Regions from separate parts of the Arthrobacter sp. TJ-266 genome, predicted to be linked through region 3. Evidence: riboswitches for the same ligand, from Rfam matches in the RefSeq annotation. Region 3 holds a riboswitch; each other region holds the start of a gene.
What was found. A riboswitch is a leader RNA that binds a small molecule or an ion and turns the genes downstream of it on or off. The one in region 3 is predicted to bind cyclic di-AMP.

Region 1 (4,899 bases), on a different contig from region 3:
CGGCACCGTGGGCGAGGCGATCAACCCGGAGGCGTGGCGCTGGTTCCGCCGGAACCTGGGGCGGGACGAAGTCCCCGTCGTCGACACCTGGTGGCAGTCGGAGACCGGCGCCACGGTGCTCTCCCCCAGCCCCTCGGACACCGCGTTCAAGGCGGGTTGCGCGGCACGTCCCCTGCCCGGGGTCGGCACGCGGATCGTGGACGAGCACGGGCAGGCGGTTCGCCCCGGCGTCCAGGGGCTCATCGTCGTGGACCGCCACGGCCCTGCCATGGCACGCACGGTCTGGGGGAACCCGCAGCGCTACCTCGACGCGTACTGGCGGACCTTCGCGGCGCAGGGCTGGTTCCTCGCCGGTGACGGCGCCCGGTACGACGACGACGGCGACACCTGGATCCTCGGGCGCGTGGACGACGTCATCAACATCTCGGGGCACCGCCTCTCCACCATCGAGATCGAGTCCGCGCTCGTGGCCCATCCGCTCGTGGTCGAGGCGGGGGCGTGTCCCGTCGCGGATCCGCTGACCGGGCATGCGGTGGTCGCGTTCGTGGTGCTGGCGGCGGGGGCAGCCCCTGAGGACGACGTCGTGGGGATCCTCCGGGCTCACGTGGCCGCTGTGATCGGGCCGATCGCGCGCCCGGCCGCCGTCGTCGTCGTGCAGGACGTGCCGAAGACGCGTTCAGGCAAGATCATGCGGCGCCTGCTCACGCAGCTCTACGAGGGGTCCGCGCTCGGCGACACCACGTCGCTGCAGAACGAGGGGTGCGTGCCGGGTATCCAGGACGTCCTCGCCGCGAGGCGCTCCTCATCCGGGTGATCGGACCGAGCGCGGACGAGCATCGTGAGGATGGAGGGGGTCCGCGAGGAAGGCATTCTCGTAGATGTCGTACACGGCAGCTGCCCTGAGGTCGTTGTAGGACCCCTCGCCGTCGAGGATCGCCTCGCGCTTGGCGGCTGCGTAGTACTCCCGATCCGCGTCGCTGGACCGGAGCCGGTCGAGGAAGAGCAGATGCCTCCGAGGCTCGACGGCCGACGGACCCCAGACGTGGAGATTCGTGTTCGGCGAGCCCAGGGTCAGGTGGAGGTGGGGGTCCCCCGCGATCTCGACCCGGAAAATCAATCTGAAGCCCAGGCCCTGGAGGGGTGCGAGAAACAGCGTCTCGCGGAACAAGTCGACGACGGTGAGGTCGACGTCGATGACCGGCTTCGCCAGGAGCCGCGGTACGGCGGTCGAACCGACATGGCGGATGCTCATCACCTGGTCCTGCGCGGCATCCCGGACGACTCCCCCAGCGCAGCCTCAGTGCCTCAACCGCGCGGTGGTCGTCGTCGAGCCCTTCATCCGGATCTCTTAACGAAGGAAGCGGCAGGCGCCCCGTCCAAGCACCTGCCGCTTCCCGTTCAAGGATCGAACGGTCCGTTCGGACGCTTAGGCGCCGACCCGCACGAAGGATGCTCCCGGGAGGTCCGAGAGGGGGTGCTGCATGGTGGCGTTGATGCCGTTCATGCCGCTGCTGATGACCTGACCGCCACCGGCGTAGACCGCCACGTGACCGCCGGTGATCACGAGGTCCCCGGGAGCCGGGGCGGACACCCGGGCGCCGAACTGGAAGAACTGAGCCGGGCCGAGGTCGCCCACGGAGATCCCGGCGGCACGCAGTGCCTTCTCGGCCAGCACGGTGCAGTCCTGGACGGCGCCGGCGCGAAGCTGCGCCTGAGCCGATCCGAGGATGGCCGCTGCCGCATTGCCCGAGGGCGCTGCAGCGACCGACGAGGCGTGCACGGGTACCGGGGTGATCGCTGCCGAGGCCAGGTAGACACCCGACCCGGGCGCCGTGGACACGGCCGGTGCAACAGCGGCGGCCTGCTGGTAGGCAGGAGCCGCAGGTGCAGCGGCAACCGGAGCGGACACCGTCTGGGCCGGCGCGGTGACGGCCGATCCGGCGGTGGGGATCGTGATCGACTGACCGGGGAAGATGACCGATGCGAGCGAGAGGCCGTTCGCGGTCAGGACCGAGGTGAGGTCCGCTCCGTAGCGTGCGGAGATGGCACCCAGGGTGTCACCGGCGGCGACGGTGTGCGTGGAGCCGGCGACAGCAGGGGCCGCCACGGTGGAGGCCACCGAGGTGTAGTTCGTCGCGGCGTCGGTGTAGGTGCCGGCGTTGGCCGTTCCCATCGCACCGAACGCGAGGCCGGAGGTGACCGCGATGACGGCGACCGGGCGGCCGACGGTCGTTGCGTGCGCGCCGGCGATGCGGCCGAGTGCCTGCAGTGCGAGGTTGCCCTCGACGTCGGCCCTGTGGCGCGCCGGTGAAGTGATTCGTGACATGGTTCTGTACCTCTCCCATGCCTGCGGGGTGAGCTGTCGGGTTCGGATGGGAGTCACCCGGCCGCGGACACCGCTGGATACGGCGGTGGTGTGCGACTTAACCCCGAGGACGCCTGCAGGGAAACCTGGGCGCCCGGTGGAACTGATGGTTCCCCCGTCCCTGCCTTTCGTGTGTGCGGACGTATTCCGGTCGGCGGCAGGGCTCGGCAATCCGTCCGGAAGCGTCTCACGTGGACGGAGACGCTGGTGTGACCCTAGCCGGACCCTCGTCGGTTTGTCACATTTGCGTAACGGGACGTACCATCTGGCGCCGGCCTTCTTGACAGGCCTCCGCCAGGAGGTGCCCGGGGCCCGCACAAGCCCTCATCGGCGGACGCGACGCCAGCGGCGGACGGCAAGGGCCGTGCCCATCGCACTGACCGCGAGCAGCACACCCTGCTGCACGTAGAAGCCCGCCGACATGCTGCCGCCGGAGACTCGCGCGGTCAGGAGGAGGCTACTGACCAGCGTGAGGCTGAGGAGCGCGCCGACGATCACGAGGGTGCTCCAGAAGCGCCGCTCCTGAACCCGCGCTGCCCTCCGCCATCCGTCCATCCACTTACCCTAGGCGGGGCGCGGCCGTCACTGCCCGGGCTGCCACCGCCCGGCGTACGTCCGCCCCGAAGGCCTTCGTGGGAGGACACATTGTTTGGATCCCTCCGGAGCGGCTGTCAGACTCGGGAGTGACCATCCCGAGCGGCTGAGAGATCTGGCTCACTGACGCCGCAGCAACCCTGGCCTCCGCGTACCGCGGCGACAGTAGGGTGCTACTGCCAGACCGATGGAGGATCCATGAGCGTCGCAGACCTGTCCACTCCCCTGAAATTCGCCTACTGGGTGCCCAACGTGAGCGGTGGCCTGGTGGTCTCGACCATCGAGCAGCGCACCAGCTGGGACTTCGAGTACAACCGCGACCTGGCCCGCATCGCGGAGAACGCCGGATTCGAGTACGCGCTCTCGCAGACCCGGTACGCGGCGTCCTACGGCGCGGACAAACAGCACGAGGCCACGAGCTTCTCCCTCGCCCTCCTCGCGGCGACGGAGAAGCTGAAGGTGATCGCCGCCGTCCACCCCGGCATGTGGCACCCGGGGGTCCTCGCGAAGTTCATCATCACGGCCGACCACATCTCGAACGGTCGCGCCGCCGTGAACATCGTCTCCGGCTGGCTGAAGGACGAGTTCGTCAACTTCGGCCTCGAGTGGCTGGAGCACGACGAGCGCTACGTACGCACCGAGGAGTTCATCCGCGTGCTCCGCGGCCTCTGGACGGAACAGGGCTACAGCCAGGCGGGGAAGTACTACGACATCAACGACTTCACCCTGAGCCCGGCGCCCGTGGACGTGCCCGGCCGCCCGCACCCCGAGATCTTCTTCGGCGGCAACTCGACGGCCGCCCAGGCGACCGCGGGCCGCGTGGCCGACTGGTACTTCTCCAACGGCAAGGACCTCGAGGGGTTCAAGGAGAACATCGCCGGGGTGCAGGCGTCCGCCCTCGAGGCGGGCCGCCGGCCGCGCTTCGGCCTGAACGGCTTCGTGATCGCACGGGACTCCGAGAAGGAGGCGCGCGAGACGCTCCGTGAGATCGTCGCGAAGGCGCACCGCCCGGCCGTCGAGGGGTTCCGCGACGCCGTCCAGGAGGCGGGCGCCTCCACGAAGGACGGCAAGGGCATGTGGGCCGACTCCTCCTTCGAGGACCTCGTGCAGTACAACGACGGCTTCCGGACACAGCTCATCGGCACGCCCGAGCAGATCGCCGAACGCATCGTCGAGTACAAGAAGATCGGCGTGAACCTCTTCCTCACGTGCTACCTCCACTTCCAGGAGGAGGTCGCCGCGTTCGGCAGGGACATCCTCCCGATCGTCCGCGAACTCGAGGCGGACGCCGCCCGCAAGGCCGGCGTCGACGTCGAGCTCCCTCCCACCCTCCAGACCAGCAAGGCAGGCTTCTGATGGCTGACCGTTCCTTCGGCTTCCGCACGCGCGCGCTCCACGCCGGCGGCACCCCCGACGCCACCCACGGCGCCCGGGCCGTCCCGATCTACCAGACGACGTCGTTCGTGTTCAAGGACACCAATGACGCCGCCAACCTCTTCGCGCTGCAGAAGTACGGCAACATCTACTCGCGCATCGGCAACCCGACGGTCGCGGCGTTCGAGGAGCGCATCGCCTCCCTCGAGGGCGGTATCGGCGCGGTGGCGACGGCGTCGGGCATGAGTGCGGAGTTCATCACCTTCGCGGCCCTCTGTCAGGCGGGCGACCACATCGTCGCCGCCTCCCAGCTGTACGGCGGGACGGTGACGCAGCTCGATGTCACGCTGCGCCGGTTTGGCATCGAGACCACCTTCGTTCCCGGTACCGATCCGGCCGACTACGCCGCCGCCATCCGCGAGAACACCAAGGCCGTCTACGCCGAGGTCATCGCGAACCCCTCTGGCGAGATCGCGGACCTCGCCGGGCTGGCGAAGGTGGCCCACGACGCCGGCGTGCCCTTCATCGTCGACTCGACCCTCAGTACGCCGTACCTCGTGCGGCCC
Region 2 (4,899 bases), on a different contig from region 3:
CGGCGGCAAGCCGTTCGAGCGGCGCCTGCGCAGCGTGATGGGCGGGAACTGCGGCAAGATCATGGGCGGCCTCGAGATCTTCCCGGGCGCGAGGATCGACGACGGACTGATGGACATCATGACCGTGGCCCCGAAGGGCAAGCTGGGCTGGCTCGCGGTGGTCGGCAAGCTGGTGTCCCGCGGGAAGGGCAAGGACCCCTCGCTCGAGTACTTCCAGTGCCGTACCGCGGAGGTGACCCTCCGCGAGCCGCTGGAGGTGCAGCTCGACGGCGACCCGCTGGGCAAGGCGACGCACATGGCGTTCGAGGTCAAGCCAGACGCCCTACGCCTGCGGATGCCCCTCGGGTACAAGGACCCCGCGGTGGTCAGCGACCCGCTACCCTGACGGGTGAGAACCGGGGCCCCGCCCCGGCCCCGATTCCCGTCAGGAGACGAATGCCCTCGCTCGGCGAACTGATCGCTCCGCGTCGGCTCGGTGGCAGCTTCCGGTGGCTGCTCGCCTCCACCTGGACCAGCAACGTCGGTGACGGCATAGCACTCTCGGCGGCTCCCCTGCTGATCGCCTCGGTGACGTCGTCGCCGTTCCTCGTCGCTGCCGGCGCCATGATGCAGATCCTCCCGTGGCTCCTGTTCGGACTCGTGGCGGGATCCGTCGCGGATCACCATGACCGCCGTCGTCTCGTCATGCTCGCCAACGGGGTGCGGGCCCTGATCGTCACGGGCCTCGTGGCGGTGCTCGTGACCGGCCAGGTGAGTATCTGGGTGGTGCTGGTCTCGGCGTTCCTCTACGGCACCGCGGAGGTGTTCGCGGACACGGCAGGCAGCACGCTGCTTCCCATGACGGTCCCGTCGGCAGACCTCGGGCTCGGCAATGCCCGCATGCAGGCCGGGTATCTGGTGGCCAACCAGCTCGTCGGGCCACCGCTCGGCGCCTTCCTCTTCGCGATCGGCTCGTTCTGGCCGTTCACGGTGCAGGTCCTCTGCGTGAGCCTCGCGGTCGTCCTCGTGGCCCGGATGGCGCGGACACCCCGTCCGCAGCAGGAACCTTCGGCCCTCGTCGAGGGCGCCCGCCCCCGTCCCATCCGCGAGGGCCTCGCCTGGCTCCGCGGCAACGCGCCCGTGCGGACCCTGATCCTCATCATCCTGATCTTCAATGTCACGTGGGCTGCTCCGTGGAGCGTCCTCGTGCTCTATGCCACCGACTACCTGGGCCTCACCGCCGTCGGCTACGGACTGCTCGCCACCTCGGCCGCCCTCGGCGGGCTCGTGGGCGTCAGCTCCTTCGCCTGGCTCGAGCGCCGGGTGCGCCTGGCCACGCTCATGCGCGTGTGCCTCAGCCTCGAGGTGGTGATGCACCTGGCCTTCGCGCTCACGACGTCGGCCGCCGTCGCGTACGTGATCATGTTCGGCTTCGGCGTCTACGCCTTCATCTGGGGCACCATCTCGACGACGGTGCGGCAGCGTCTTGTCCCGATGCCGCTCCAGGGGCGGATCGGTTCGGTGAACCTGGTCGGCGTGTTCGGCGGGCTCGTGATCGGGCAGCTGTTCGGCGGGCTCATCGCCCAGGTGTGGGGGCTCACCGGGCCGTGGTGGTTCGCCTTCGCCGGCTCGGCGATCACGCTGGCTCTGATGTGGCGCGCCATCTCCAACATCTCGGCCGCCGCTCCCGCGCTCGAGGGCTAGAGCCAGGGCTGCGGGTCCACCTTCTCGTCGCCGACCATGACCTCGAAGTGCAGGTGGCACCCGGTGGAGTTGCCCGTGCTGCCGACCGCACCGAGCGCACCACCGCGGCTCACGGCCGCTCCCTGCGCGACGTCGATGACGCTGAGGTGGTTGTAAGTGGTCTGCATGCCGTCACCGTGGTCCACGACGATCCGCTGCCCGCCGCCGTAGGCGTGCCATCCCGCCTCGACCACCGTGCCGTCGTCGGCCGCGGTGACGGGGGTGCCGCACGCGCTGGCGTAGTCGAGTCCGGTGTGGAGTTCCGTGCCGTAACCGCCCATGGGATTGACCCGGTGCCCGAAGGTGGAGGCGACGGTCCCCTCGGCGACGGGCACGGCGAAGGCCTCCCGCTCCTGGACCACGGGCGAGACCGACGCCGAGAGGGCACGCGCACTCGCGATGCTCGGGGCGATGCCGTCGGTCGCCGGGCCCGCACTCTCCAGGCGGAAGACCACCTCCGCGCCGGAGGGCGCGGTCACTGCCGGGGCGGCCGCGCCGGCGGTGACGACGGCGGCCGGCAGCGCGGCCGTCGGTGCTGCCGCGGTGGTCGACGGCGCGACCGTACCCATGAGCAGCCCGGCCGAGGCGAGCACCATGCCGGCCGTCGCGGACTGGTCGCGGAGACGGGCCAGACCGGAGCGGTTCCGAGTCCCGTTCCGGCGTGCCCGCGCGCCGTGCGGACGGCTGTGGGAGCGGCGCTCCCGGCGGCTCGGCGTCGGTACGTCCGGCACCTCCGCGCCGGCAGGGGACATCGTGAACAGGGCGTGGGACTGCTCGGCGTGAACGGCCTCGAGCGGAACAGCTGGGGCAGGGTGGGTGGTCGCGGCGTCGGCTCGGCCTCGCAGTTCCCGACGCGTGGGGAACTGCTGTGCGGGAACCTCCAGCGCGGGAGCGCCTGCGGCGGCAGTGTCCGCCTCGGGGGTGCCGACGACGGCGGCGCGGCGACCTGACGCCGGACGGATGGCACGGGCGGCGGGTGCGGCGAGCGGGAGAGGCGCGACGGGCGCCACCGGGGCCACCGGGGTTGCGGACGCATCCGCTGGCGCGACGCCGATCGGGTGGAGCGCATCGTCGATCGAGCGTCGCTCCGGGACCTCTCCACGCGCCTCACCGATCGCAGTGGCCCTCAGGGAGCGGCGGCTGGGCAGCGTGTGGCAGTCGGACCCGAGCAGGACGGGGTGCTGCTGGTGCACGCGAGCGACGGGCGCACGACGGCGCCCGGACGTAACCGTCTGGGTCAACTGCTTACCTCTCTGGGGACGCCGGCGGAGTCAGCTGTCGGGTTCGAGCAAGAGTCGACTCGGCCCCCTGCCAGGCTCCGGTGCGGACCTGCCGGATACGGCAGCGCACCACGAGCACTGTGGGAGGGCTTCACCCCGAGGCGGCCTGCGCCGCCGTGATCGTGGGTCCTCCGCCCCTGTCACGGGTTGGTCAGGCGGTCCGCTGACAGGGTTGGGCGTACGGACCTGGATCACGTCTTCGGGCTTTGCTGCTCACACTGTAGGGGAGGAAACCCGTAGTTACAATTCCGTTATACACGCTGTGGACAATCAGTGGGATACTCCAGAATCCTGCGGAAAGCCGTTGGAAAAATTGAGGTGCGCACCACCCTCAGGTCAGTTCCGCGCGGCCCTTCCGCCAATACCCCATGAAGGCCACCTGCTTGCGGTCCACGCCGACATCGCGCACCAGGTAGCGGCGGAGACCGCGCACCACAGCCGCTTCTCCCGCGATCCACGCGTAGAACGGCTGGGTGCCCGGCGGGCGGTCGGGGTTGATGGTCGACTGGACGATCGCCGTCTCGAGCAGCTGCGGGGTCTCCCACAGGATGGTGCGGTCCACGTCCACGTCCTCCGGCTCGCTGCCGCCCCGTGCGTCCCCGGATCCGGCGAGGGAGACCCAGCCCGGCACCCGGACGGCGTCGCGTACGGCGGCCTCGAGCGGTTCACCGTGCGGCTTGCCGTCGCGCGGGAGCCAGGTGACGGTCACGGACGACGGCGTGTGCAGCTCCTGCACGTCCGCAGCGGTGGGCACCTCCAGGAACGCGTGCCCGCCGACGTCCGCGGGCAGCGACTCGAGGATCGCACCGATCGCGGGCACCGCGGTCTCGTCGCCGGCGAGGAGCACGTGCTGGGCGAGGCCGGGGCTCCACTCGATGCCCCCGTAGGCGCCGGCCGTCAGGCACTGCGCTGCTGCGGCGTTGGGCCCGATCACGCACACGCGGTCACCAGGGCGGCTCGCCGCGGCCCACTCGGCAGCGGGGCCGCCGCGGCCCTCGGCGTCGAGGTGCATCACGAAGTCGACGTCGATCTCCGGGACCGCGCCGTCGCAGCGCGAGGCCCGCACCGTGTAGGTGCGCATGGATCCGCGCTCCTCGGCCTCCATGGCGAGCCAGGACTGGTACCAGCTCGCGCTGTCACCGCTCGCCATCAGGCCCGCGATGTCCGGGCACGGGCGTCCGGCCGAGGGGATGATGATCTTGATCCGGAGGTCGAGGCTGTCCCCGGCCACTCCGAAACCCTTCAGGCACGCCCCGCCGAAGGTGATCCGGCGGAAGTTCGGGCTGAGGTCGCGCACGCGGGTGACGGCGACGTCGAACGCCAGCACCATCGGTTCGGTGTCCGCGGCAGTACGCCGTGCGGTTCGCTCGGTCACGTCGGTCATGATGCTGCCTCCACAGGGGTGGGAACGGAGTCGTGCGGGTTGGGTCGGTAGCCGGCCTGCGGTGGCGCAGGTGCTCCGTGGCTCTCGTGTTTCTCGTTGCTCTCGTGGTCCCGGGCACCGTGGTGGCGCCCGACCGGGACCACCATGGGTGTCGCGGACACGGGGTCCTGGATGATGCGGCAGTCGAGGGTGAAGACCCCGGACACGATCTCCTCGGTGACCACGGCGGCCGGCGGACCCTCCGCGACGATCCTGCCGTCGCGCATGGCGATGAGGTGGTCCGCGTACCGCGCGGCGAGGTTGAGATCGTGCAGCACCATGACCACGGTGGTGCCGGCGCGGCGGTTGAGATCGGTGATGAGGTCGAGCACCTCGATCTGATGGGTGACGTCCAGGAAGGTGGTCGGCTCGTCCAGCAGCAGGATGCCGGTCTGCTGGGCGAGGGCCATGGCGATCCAGACCCGCTGGCGCTGCCCTCCGCTGAGCTCGTCCACGCTGCGGTCGGCGAGCTCC
Region 3 (4,899 bases):
CCTCCGCAGCGGCACGCAGCACGAGCTCGACCTCCCCCGCCCCGTCCGGTCGCGGCCCGACGACGGTCAGCGACCGCGCGCCGACGAGGGCGCGACACGTGCGCTGGAGGAGGGTCTCGCCGTCGAGCACGAGCCCGGCCTTCGCCACCCCGCCGAGGCGGGAGGACCGTCCGCCCGCCAGGACGACGGCATCGAACAGTGGTTCGGGGTGGGTCACGCGGCGGTCTCGGTCAGGAAGGCGCTCCACTGCGGAGCCGGCTTCTCCAGCTCGCGGATCTGCCACTGCGGTCCGCGTGGGGGCAACGGCACCACCCGCAGCTTCCACCCCAGGCTGCTGAGGGTCTTGTCGCCCTTGGCGTTGTTGCACTTCAGGCAGCAGGCCACCAGGTTCTCCCACGAGTCGGCGCCGCCCCTCGAGCGCGGCATGACGTGGTCGATGGTCGAGGCCGCCTTCCCGCAGTACGCGCAGATGTGGTTGTCGCGGCGCAGCACGCCGCGGCGCGTGGCGGTGACGTCATGGCGGTACGGGATCTTCACGTACCTGTTGAGCAGGATCACGGAGGGTCTGCCGAGAACGTCCGTGGGGCCGACCACGGGCTCGTCGTCCTCCGCGACCACACTCGCCTTCCCCGTCAGCACAAGCACCAGCGCCCTGCGGAACGTGACGACCGCAAGTGGTTCGTACCCAGCATTCAGAACGAGTGTGCGCATTCGACGAGCCTCATCGCTGACCTGTTCCCCGCTACCGGTTGCCAGTCGGGACGACGGGAGAAGAGCTTCGAAAGTGACACTGCAAGAGTAAGCCGGACACGGGGCAGCCGCTAATCACGCGGCTCCGCAGGGCTGCAGGTGTCGTTCCGCCCCTCGGCATGCACGGGCTCACGGGACGGCAGTCTGTTGAACGCGAAAGGACCGGCGGGTGGCCGGTCCTTTCGTGAAGCGTCGGTGCGGAAGCGTCAGCCGCCCACGCGGATGTAGACACCGCCGGAGCCGAGCTCGGCCGGTGCGATCACCGTCGTGTTGCCGTTGAAGCCGCCGTGGACCGCCTGGCCACCGCCGATGTACACCGCGATGTGAGCCATGCCCATGCCGCCGTCGGCGTAGTAGATGAGGTCACCCGGGATGGCTTCGCCCGCGCTGACCGTGCGGCCGAGGGAGAGGTAGCCGGCGGGCCAGCCGTGGAAGTTGATGCCGGCGGCGGCCAGCGCGTTGCTCGCCAGTCGCGTGCAGTCCTGCATGACGCCGAGCTGGCCCTGGGCCGCGGCGGCGATGGTGGCCGCGACTCCCGAGGAAACGGCCGGCGGGGCAACTGCGGGAGCAGCGGGAGCTGCGACGCGCGCCGCGACCGGAGCGGCGACGGGCGCTGCGACCACGGGAGCAGGAGCCACGACAGCCGGAGCGACGACCGGTGCAACCGCTGCGGGCTGGACGACCGGAGCGGGCGCCGGGGCGGCAACCGGAGCCTCGACCACGGGAGCGGGTGCCGGAGGAGGGACGACCACGGGAGCGGCCTGGACCTTGACAGGCGTCCGGTTGAAGGCGACGGTCGTGGTGTTCGCCGCGACGACCGCGGTCCGCTCGACGGTGACGGTCAGCTTGGTGGTAGCGACCTCACGCTGCGGCTGGAGGTCCGCCGCGTTGGCGGCGACGCCGCTGGTGAGGACGAGACCGGAGGCTGCGGCGATGACCGCAGCCTGCCGTCCCATGCCGCCGGCGTTGCTGGTGACGGCCCTCGCGAGGTCCGAGAAACTCTGCGTGTCCCCGCGGTGGCGGGCGATCGTGGCGCGTGTCATGAAGGTCTCCGGGTATGAGGGGTTTAGCGGACGCGGACGAAGCTGGCGCCGGGGAGGTCGGACAGGCTGTGCAGACCGGTGTTCATACCGTTCAGACCGCCGCTGATGACCTGGCCGTTACCGACGTAGATGGCGACGTGGCCGCCGGTGATGACCAGATCGCCGGGAGCGGGCGAACCCACCACATCGCCGTACTGGAAGAACTGACCCGGTGCGAGGTCGCCGACCGACTTGCCGACCGAGCGCAGTGCCTTCTCGACCATGGCCGTGCAGTCCTGCGCCACGCCGATCTGCGCGTAGGCACTGCCGACGAGCCCGTCGGCCACACCGGAGGCGGCGGCGACGGGGGCGGCCGGCGCGGGAGCGGGCTGCGCCACGGCGACGGGAGCCGGGGCGGCGACGATGGCGACGGGTGCCGGAGCCTGCACGGCGACCGGTGCCGGAGCCTGCACGGCGACGGGCGCCGGCGCCTGCACGACCACGGGTGCCGGAGTCGGCGCGGCAACGGGCGCCTCGACGACGACGGGAGCCGGCTCCGGCGCCTTCTCCGGCGCCTTCTCGACGGCGACCGGGACGAGCTCGAACGCGACCTCGGCCGTGGCCGGGACGGTGACCTCGGCGGTGACGACGCGGGAGACGGTGAGGGTGGAGGCCTGGGCCTCACGCTCGGCGGAAGCCGCTCCGTGAGCCGGCAGACCGGCGGTGAGCACGAGACCCGACGCTGCGACGATGACGGCTGCCTGGCGGCCGACTGATCCTGCGTTGGACGAGACGGCGGCGGACAGTGCGGTCAGCGGGCTGACGGTTTGGGGCGCGCGGTGGCGGCCCAGCGTGGTGCTGGTGGACACGTTGGATTACCTCTCCCAACGCCTGCGAGGTGAGCTGTCGGATTCGGATGGGAGTCACCCGGCCGCTGCGAGCAGCGACTTAACCCCAAGGACCTCTCGAAAGAAGTCCACAAATTGGTTCCCCCGCCTCTGCCATGCGAATGGTGCGAACGGACCTCGAGCAATGGCAGAGCTAGGCGATTTGCAGGAGGGTGCCGGATCTAGAGCGAATTTGGCACGGGATGAAGGCTACCCGAGAACCAGCGGTATGTCACGTTCTGGTCACGGTCCTCAGGCTGCTTGCCTTTCCGGCCACCGTGCGGCGCTCCCGGGAAGGGTCAGGCGTCGACCGACACGAAGACGTGCGAGGCCACTTCGGGAGGCAGTTCGAGGGCGCCCTCGACCCCGGGGACGCGGACCGACACGTAGCCGCCCACCGATTCCAGGCTCAGGCTCGCGCCGGGTCGCAGGCCGCCCTCGTCGAGCTGGGTGAGGAGCTCCGGGTCCACCTGGATGGGCTCGGCGAGCCGGACGAGGGTCACGGCGCTCTCGGGTGAGTACGTGCCCATGGCGGCCAGGAGCGTCACGACGCCGTCGGTGAACTGCTCGGTCTGGACGCCACCGAGCGCCTCGAGGCCGGGGATGGGATTACCGTACGGGGACTGCGAGGGCTTGCCCAGCAGTTCGTAGAGCCTGCGCTCCACGCGCTCGCTCATGACGTGCTCCCACCGGCAGGCCTCGTCGTGCACGTACGCCCAGTCGAGGCCGATCACGTCGCTGAGCAGGCGCTCGGCCAGACGGTGCTTGCGCATGACCTCCGTGGCCCGGCGGCGTCCCACCTCCGTGAGTTCGAGATGCCGGTCCCCCGAGACCACCACGAGCCCGTCGCGCTCCATGCGTCCGATCGTTTGCGAGACGGTGGGCCCGGAGTGCCGCAGCCTCTCGGCGATCCGTGCCCGGAGCGCCACGATGTTCTCCTCCTCGAGCTCGAGGATGGTCCGCAGGTACATCTCGGTGGTGTCGATGAGGTCCGTCATGCGGTTCAGCTCCTTGGTGCGGTGCGGGTTCGCGGCTGGAGGGCCGCGCGCGGCCGGCGGTCAGGTCCGCCTCAGCCTGCGCCTCGCCACGCTTCCCAAGGTTAACCCATGGCGACGGGCAGGGCCGGTGCGCGCGCGCCTGCGGCGCCGTCCCGCGCGGGTACCGCGCCGCCGTCGCGGGCCCGTCACGGACAGGGGCCGCGTGCCCGGGCTGGGGCAGAATGAGGGGCACACGCCGCCGCCGACCACCTGGAGCATCCTTGACCGACCTGCCGCGCATCCCCGACCACCTCCTGCCCGCCGACGGCCGCTTCGGCGCGGGCCCGTCCAAGGTGCGCGGCGCGCAGCTGGACGCCCTCGTGCGCGCGGGCAGCACGCTCCTCGGCACCTCGCACCGCCAGGCGCCCGTCAGGAACCTCGTGGGTGACGTCCGCGAGGGCCTCATGACCTTCTTCGGCGCCCCCGAGGGCTACGAAGTGATCCTCGGCGTCGGCGGATCCACAGCCTTCTGGGACGCGGCGGCGTTCGGTCTCGTGGAGGCGAAGGCGCAGCACCTCTCCTTCGGTGAGTTCGGATCGAAGTTCGCGTCGGCCACGGACAAGGCCCCGTTCCTCGAGCCCTCGAGCATCATCACGTCCCCTCCGGGCGCTCGTCCGGATGCCGTCGCGGAGGCGGGCGTGGACACCTACGCCTGGCCGCAGAACGAGACCTCGACCGGCGTCGCGGCGCCCGTACGGCGCGTGGACGGGACGGACGACGGCGCCCTGACGGTCATCGACGCCACCTCCGCGGCCGGCGGGCTGCACGTGGACGTCGCCGAGACGGACGTCTACTACTTCGCCCCGCAGAAGAACTTCGCCTCCGACGGTGGGCTGTGGCTGGGGCTCTTCTCCCCCGCGGCGCTCGACCGCGTGGCGCGTATCAGGGCGGGCGGGCGGTGGATCCCCGATTTCCTCGACCTGCAGACGGCGGTGGAGAACTCCCGCCTGAACCAGACCTACAACACGCCCTCGCTCTCCACCCTCGTGACCCTCGACGCCCAGGTGCAGTGGCTGAACGCCGAGGGCGGACTGCCGTTCGCCACGGCGCGCACCGCGGACTCTGCAGGGCGCCTGTACGCCTGGGCCGAGGCCTCATCGGTCGCGTCCCCCTACGTCACGCGGCCGGAGGACCGTTCGAACGTGATCGTCACGGTGGACTTCGAGGAGACCGTGGACGCCGCACGTGTGGCCGCGATCCTCC
Region 4 (4,899 bases), on a different contig from region 3:
CAGCGCGCCCCTGACGTTCAGTGTCAGGGACCTCGGACGAAGTCCGGGGAGTATGCGGGTACTCGAGGAGAACGTACCGGCGCCGAAGGATTTCGGTGTCGCCCTCGTCGGAGTGCAGGAGGGTTCGCCACTCGAACTCGACCTGCGGCTCGAATCGGTCCACGAGGGAATCCTCGTGTCCGGGACGGCCGGCATGGAAGTGACCGGTGAATGCGGCCGGTGCCTGGAGCCCCTGCGGTTCGACCGCGAGGTCGACATCCAGGAGCTGTTCTTCTACGACGACGCGGAATCGCTGTCGGAGGAGGACGAAGAAGTGCACAGGGTGGAGAACGAGACGATCGACCTGGAGCCCGTTCTGCGGGATGCAGTGGTCACCTCGCTGCCCTTCCAGCCGGTGTGCCGGGAGGATTGCCTGGGATTGTGCTCCGAATGCGGAGCACGCCTGAACGACGATCCCGATCACCACCACGAAGTTCTGGACCCCCGCTGGTCAGCCCTTGCCGGGTTGACGGGCACCGCCGCCGAGCATGACGCGGCACCCAAGTCAGAGTCAGACGAGAGAGAAAAGAGTTAGCCGTGGCTGTCCCGAAGCGGAAAATGTCCCGCGCGAATACCCGCGCACGCCGGTCCCAGTGGAAGGCAACCGCCCCCAAGCTGGTCAAGACCCTCGAGAACGGTCGCGTCACCTACAGCCTCGCCCACCAGGCCAAGGTCGTCACCGACTCGGCCGGCACGCCGCTGTTCCTCGAGTACAAGGGCCGGAAGGTCGCCGACGTCTGATGTCGGATCCGGTCCCTGCCTGGCGAAGGTCCGGCGGGGTCGGCTGAAGCTTTCATGAAGAACACCGCAGAACTCACGAAGCGTCTCGGGGTCGACATCGACTCCGAGACGCTTCGTCTTGCCCTGACACACAGGTCCTACGCCTACGAGCGCGGCGGCATCCCCACGAACGAACGCCTCGAGTTCCTCGGCGACTCCGTGCTCGGGCTGTCGGTCACCGATGCCCTCTACCGGGACAACCCCGACCTGTCCGAGGGTGAGCTCGCCAAGCGCCGCTCGGCGGTCGTGAGCACGAAGGCCCTCGCCGGAGTGGCCCGCAGCCTGGACCTCGGCAGCCACGTGCTGCTCGGGCAGGGCGAGAAACTGACGAACGGCCGTGACAAGGCCTCCATCCTCGCGGACACCATGGAGGCCGTGATCGGCGCCGCGTACCTCACGCACGGCATCGAGACGGCCCGCGCCATGGTCATGCGGCTGATCGCCCCCCTCCTCGCCGACTCCGCCGTCCTGGGTGGCGGCACCGATTGGAAGACACGCATCCAGGAGGCGGCTGCAAGCCGACGCCTGGGGCTCATCGACTACCGGGTCGCAGGCGTGGGCCCCGATCACGCGCGCACCTTCACCGCGCGTCTGGTGATCGGTGGCGTCGAGTACGGCTCCGGTACAGGGCCGTCCAAGAAGGAGGCGGAACAGGCCGCCGCCGCGGAGACCTGGGTGCTGCTGTCGGGCGGCGCGACCGACCCCGACGCGCCGCAGCCCGTCCTGCCGTCGGGCGCCCCGGAAGCCTCGCACCCCTCGGATTCCCACGCACCCCCGTCACTGCCCGGGGCCGTGATGTCCCGCACGCACGACAACGGTTCCTGAGTGCCTGAACTCCCGGAGGTCGAGGTCGTCCGGCGCGGGCTCGCGCGATGGGTGACGGGCCGGACGATCCAGGACGTGGAGGTCGTGGACCCCCGCTCCCTGCGCAGGCACCTCCTGGGCGCCGAGGACTTCCGACAGAACCTCGAGGGTGTCACGGTGCGGGACGTGGTGCGCCGCGGCAAGTTCCTGTGGATGCCCCTCGAGGAGGCGGCCGGCAGCGAGCAGGCGCCGACCGTCGCGCTCATGGCCCATCTCGGCATGAGCGGCCAGCTGCTCATCGAGGAGCCCGGGGCGGCACGGGAGAAGCACCTCAAGGTCCGGCTCGGACTGTCCCCGGCGACCGGACCGGACGGCGAGCGTCTGCCCACGGACCTCCGGTTCGTCGACCAGCGGATCTTCGGCGGCATGTTCCTCGCCGATCTCGACCCCACGGGCGACGGCGGTGCAGGCGGCCTCGGCGCCGAGCAGCTGACGCTGATCCCGAGGCAGGCCGCGCACATCGCCCGCGATCCGCTGGACCCGATCTTCTCCACCGCGACCTTCCACCAGCGGCTGCGTGCCCGCAGGACGGGGCTGAAGCGTGCGCTCCTCGATCAGGGCCTCATCTCCGGCATCGGGAACATCTACGCGGACGAGGCCCTCTGGGCGGCCCGGCTGCACTACGCCCGGCCGACCGACACCATGCGCCGCCCCGACACCGATCGGGTCGTCGACGCCGTGCGTGGGGTCATGGAGCGTGCGCTGGAAGCCGGCGGCACGAGTTTCGACTCGCTCTACGTCAACGTTAACGGTACCTCCGGCTACTTCGCCCGCGAACTGGAGGCCTACGGGCGCGAGGGTGAGCCCTGCCGCCGGTGTGCCGCGGCAGGCCGTGTCACCCTGATGCGACGAGAGTCCTTCATGAACCGTTCGTCCTTCTTCTGCCCCGTCTGCCAGCCGCGTCCGCGGTCGGCGAGATTATAGTCATCAGCGCCGCCGAGGCCAGACTGCGAGGCAGGCGTGATCCGAACGTGACAGGAACGTGATCGCCGCGTACCGTTGTTCCAGCGTCCGCCCACCTCGGGGGGTCGCCCTTCCTCTCTTTGCCTAACCCTGTCGATGAGGACGGACCGTTCGAACAACACATTCGACAGGGGCGGGGGAACCGAAAGCGGGCTTTCTCACAAGTCCTAGGGGTAAAGGCACGCATTGACCGGCACTGGGGCGGCGGTCGATGACATGACGTGTCCGGATGTCCCATCCGAACCCGACAGCTAACTTCGTAGGCATCGGGAAAGGCAACAACATGTCACAGAACCGTCATATCGCGCGCCACCGGGCCGTTCCGTCGCGCACCAACCCTCTCGTCACCGCCTCACGCGCCGTCGGCGCAAGCGCCTCGGCCGCAGGTAAGCCCGCCGTCGTCGTCGTCGCCGCCTCCGGCATCCTCTTGGGAGCAGCGCTCCCGGCCAGTGCCGCGGGCGAGGTGACCGTCGGCACCGCCGCCGCCACCACCGCACCGGTCACCACCGTCGCGGCTCCCGCGGCAGGGACCTACACGGTCCGGTCCGGCGACACGCTCGGCGGCATCGCAGCGGCCCACGGCGTCAGCCTGGACACGCTCTTCGCGGCCAACGGTCTCGGACACGGCTCCGTGATCTACCCGGGGCAGACGATCGCCCTGGGCGGCGCACCGGTTGCGCAGCAGTCGGCGGTCGCGGCTCCCGCAGCCGCTCCTGCTGTCTTCTCGGCGTCCACGTCGACGCAGGGCGCGGGCAACACGACCGGCCTCACCACGCAGTCCGCATCCTCCATCACTCCGATGTCCGGCATCGTCGGAACGGCGATGAGCGGCGAGGGTTCCGGTTACGTCTACGGGGGCACGTCCTTCGGCGCCTGGGACTGCTCCGGCTTCGTGCAGTGGGTGTACGCCCAGCACGGCGTACAGCTGCCCCGTGTGACCTACGCGCAGTTCGACGCGCTGCAGCCGACGACCACCCCGCAGCCGGGAGACCTCGTCAGCCAGAACGGCGGCAGCCACGTGGGAATCTACCTGGGCAACGGGCAGATGATCAGCGCGCTGAACCCCTCGCAGGGAACGCAGGTCCACCCCGTCACGGCGATGGCCGTGGATGGGTACTACACGCGCTAGGCCATTGGCCTGCAGCGCCGGGTACAGCGAAACGAAGGACGGGATGCAGAGCATCCCGTCCTTCGTCATTCCCAGCCGCTACGCGTCATGGCTGTTCTGCAGCGCGGCCGTAGTGCCGGATGATCCGCCGTCCGATGACCGGGGAGCAGACCCGAATGGCCGCGGTCCTCAGACGCCGCCGTAGTGGGCAGCGAGCCTCCGGAAGCCCTCGTCGATACTGACGGACGGGCTCCAGTCGAGCACCTGCCGCGTCCGCCGCTGGTCGAACCAGTGGGCGGTGGAGAGCTGTTCGGCAAGGAACCGGGTCATCGGTGGCTCGTCCTCGCGTCCCAGGCGCATCCACGCGCGTTCGATCACGGCGCCGGCCCCGCGGGCCACACTGCCGGGGATCGACCAGCGTGGAGGTTCCACGCCCCCCGCCCTGCAGATACCTGTGAGGAGTTCGGCGATGGGTCGGGGTTCGCCGTTGGTGACCACGACGGCCCGACCGGCGGCGGCGTCCATCCTGGCGAGGCACGCGACGATCGCCGACGCCGCGTTGTCCACATACGTGGTGTCGATCAGGGATGTGCCGTGGCCGAGCAGCGGGAGCCGCCCACGCCGGGCGCGTTCGATCACCCGCTCCACGAGCTGGGTGTCGCCGGGGCCCCAGACGACGTGCGGCCGGACCGCCGCCACGCGGAGGTCGGTCCCGGACCGACTGAGCGCCAGGACTTCGGCTGCGGCCTTCGTCCGTGCGTAGGTGCCCCGCGCCCGCTCGGGATCGGCGGGTCCGGCGGGTGCGCCCACCAGTGAGGCCCCGAGGTGCGCAACGGAGGGGGAGGAGACGTGGACGACGTCGGCGACACCATGCCGGACCGCGGCGTCGAGGACGTACCGCGTGCCATCGACGTTGATGCGCCGGAAGTCCTCGAGTGCACCCGTGAAGGAGACCTTGGCCGCGAGGTGGATGATCGCGCTGCATCCGCGTGCGGCGTCCTCCACCGCGCCGGCGTCGTCGACGGAACCCAGGACGTCCGTGGCCCCGACCACGTTCGAGGGCCTGCGCTGGAAGCACCGGACGTCCTCGCCGGCCGAGACGAGATGCTCGGCGACGGATCGGCCGAGCATCCCGCTCGCACCCG

Region 1: another riboswitch for cyclic di-AMP. It lies ahead of AC4D12_RS08945 (LysM peptidoglycan-binding domain-containing protein); the one in region 3 lies ahead of AC4D12_RS14255 (NlpC/P60 family protein).
Region 2: another riboswitch for cyclic di-AMP. It lies ahead of AC4D12_RS01095 (M23 family metallopeptidase); the one in region 3 lies ahead of AC4D12_RS14255 (NlpC/P60 family protein).
Region 4: another riboswitch for cyclic di-AMP. It lies ahead of AC4D12_RS05900 (C40 family peptidase); the one in region 3 lies ahead of AC4D12_RS14255 (NlpC/P60 family protein).

Annotation. Positions count from the first base shown of each region.
Region 1 covers NZ_JBZCNC010000003.1:69,042-73,940, forward strand. Annotated here, with positions in the region: gene acs (acetate--CoA ligase) at 1-814, shown strand, start outside; gene AC4D12_RS08940 (GrpB family protein) at 803-1,255, opposite strand; gene AC4D12_RS08945 (LysM peptidoglycan-binding domain-containing protein) at 1,427-2,326, opposite strand; cyclic di-AMP (ydaO/yuaA leader) riboswitch at 2,332-2,517, opposite strand; gene AC4D12_RS08950 (hypothetical protein) at 2,690-2,920, opposite strand; SAM riboswitch class I at 3,050-3,153, shown strand; gene sfnG (dimethylsulfone monooxygenase SfnG) at 3,158-4,315, shown strand; gene AC4D12_RS08960 (O-acetylhomoserine aminocarboxypropyltransferase/cysteine synthase family protein) at 4,315-4,899, shown strand, end outside.
Region 2 covers NZ_JBZCNC010000001.1:205,417-210,315, reverse strand. Annotated here, with positions in the region: gene AC4D12_RS01105 (diacylglycerol/lipid kinase family protein) at 1-385, shown strand, start outside; gene AC4D12_RS01100 (MFS transporter) at 436-1,683, shown strand; gene AC4D12_RS01095 (M23 family metallopeptidase) at 1,680-2,963, opposite strand; cyclic di-AMP (ydaO/yuaA leader) riboswitch at 2,967-3,170, opposite strand; gene AC4D12_RS01090 (siderophore-interacting protein) at 3,334-4,386, opposite strand; gene AC4D12_RS01085 (ABC transporter ATP-binding protein) at 4,383-4,899, opposite strand, start outside.
Region 3 covers NZ_JBZCNC010000004.1:555,533-560,431, forward strand. Annotated here, with positions in the region: gene mobA (molybdenum cofactor guanylyltransferase) at 1-217, opposite strand, end outside; gene AC4D12_RS14245 (HNH endonuclease) at 214-711, opposite strand; gene AC4D12_RS14250 (NlpC/P60 family protein) at 957-1,793, opposite strand; gene AC4D12_RS14255 (NlpC/P60 family protein) at 1,817-2,641, opposite strand; cyclic di-AMP (ydaO/yuaA leader) riboswitch at 2,647-2,799, opposite strand; gene AC4D12_RS14260 (iron-dependent transcriptional repressor DtxR) at 2,959-3,657, opposite strand; gene serC (phosphoserine transaminase) at 3,879-4,899, shown strand, end outside.
Region 4 covers NZ_JBZCNC010000002.1:236,815-241,713, forward strand. Annotated here, with positions in the region: gene AC4D12_RS05880 (YceD family protein) at 53-574, shown strand; gene rpmF (50S ribosomal protein L32) at 577-780, shown strand; gene rnc (ribonuclease III) at 835-1,644, shown strand; gene mutM (bifunctional DNA-formamidopyrimidine glycosylase/DNA-(apurinic or apyrimidinic site) lyase) at 1,645-2,607, shown strand; cyclic di-AMP (ydaO/yuaA leader) riboswitch at 2,722-2,927, shown strand; gene AC4D12_RS05900 (C40 family peptidase) at 2,930-3,775, shown strand; gene AC4D12_RS05905 (NAD-dependent epimerase/dehydratase family protein) at 3,944-4,899, opposite strand, start outside.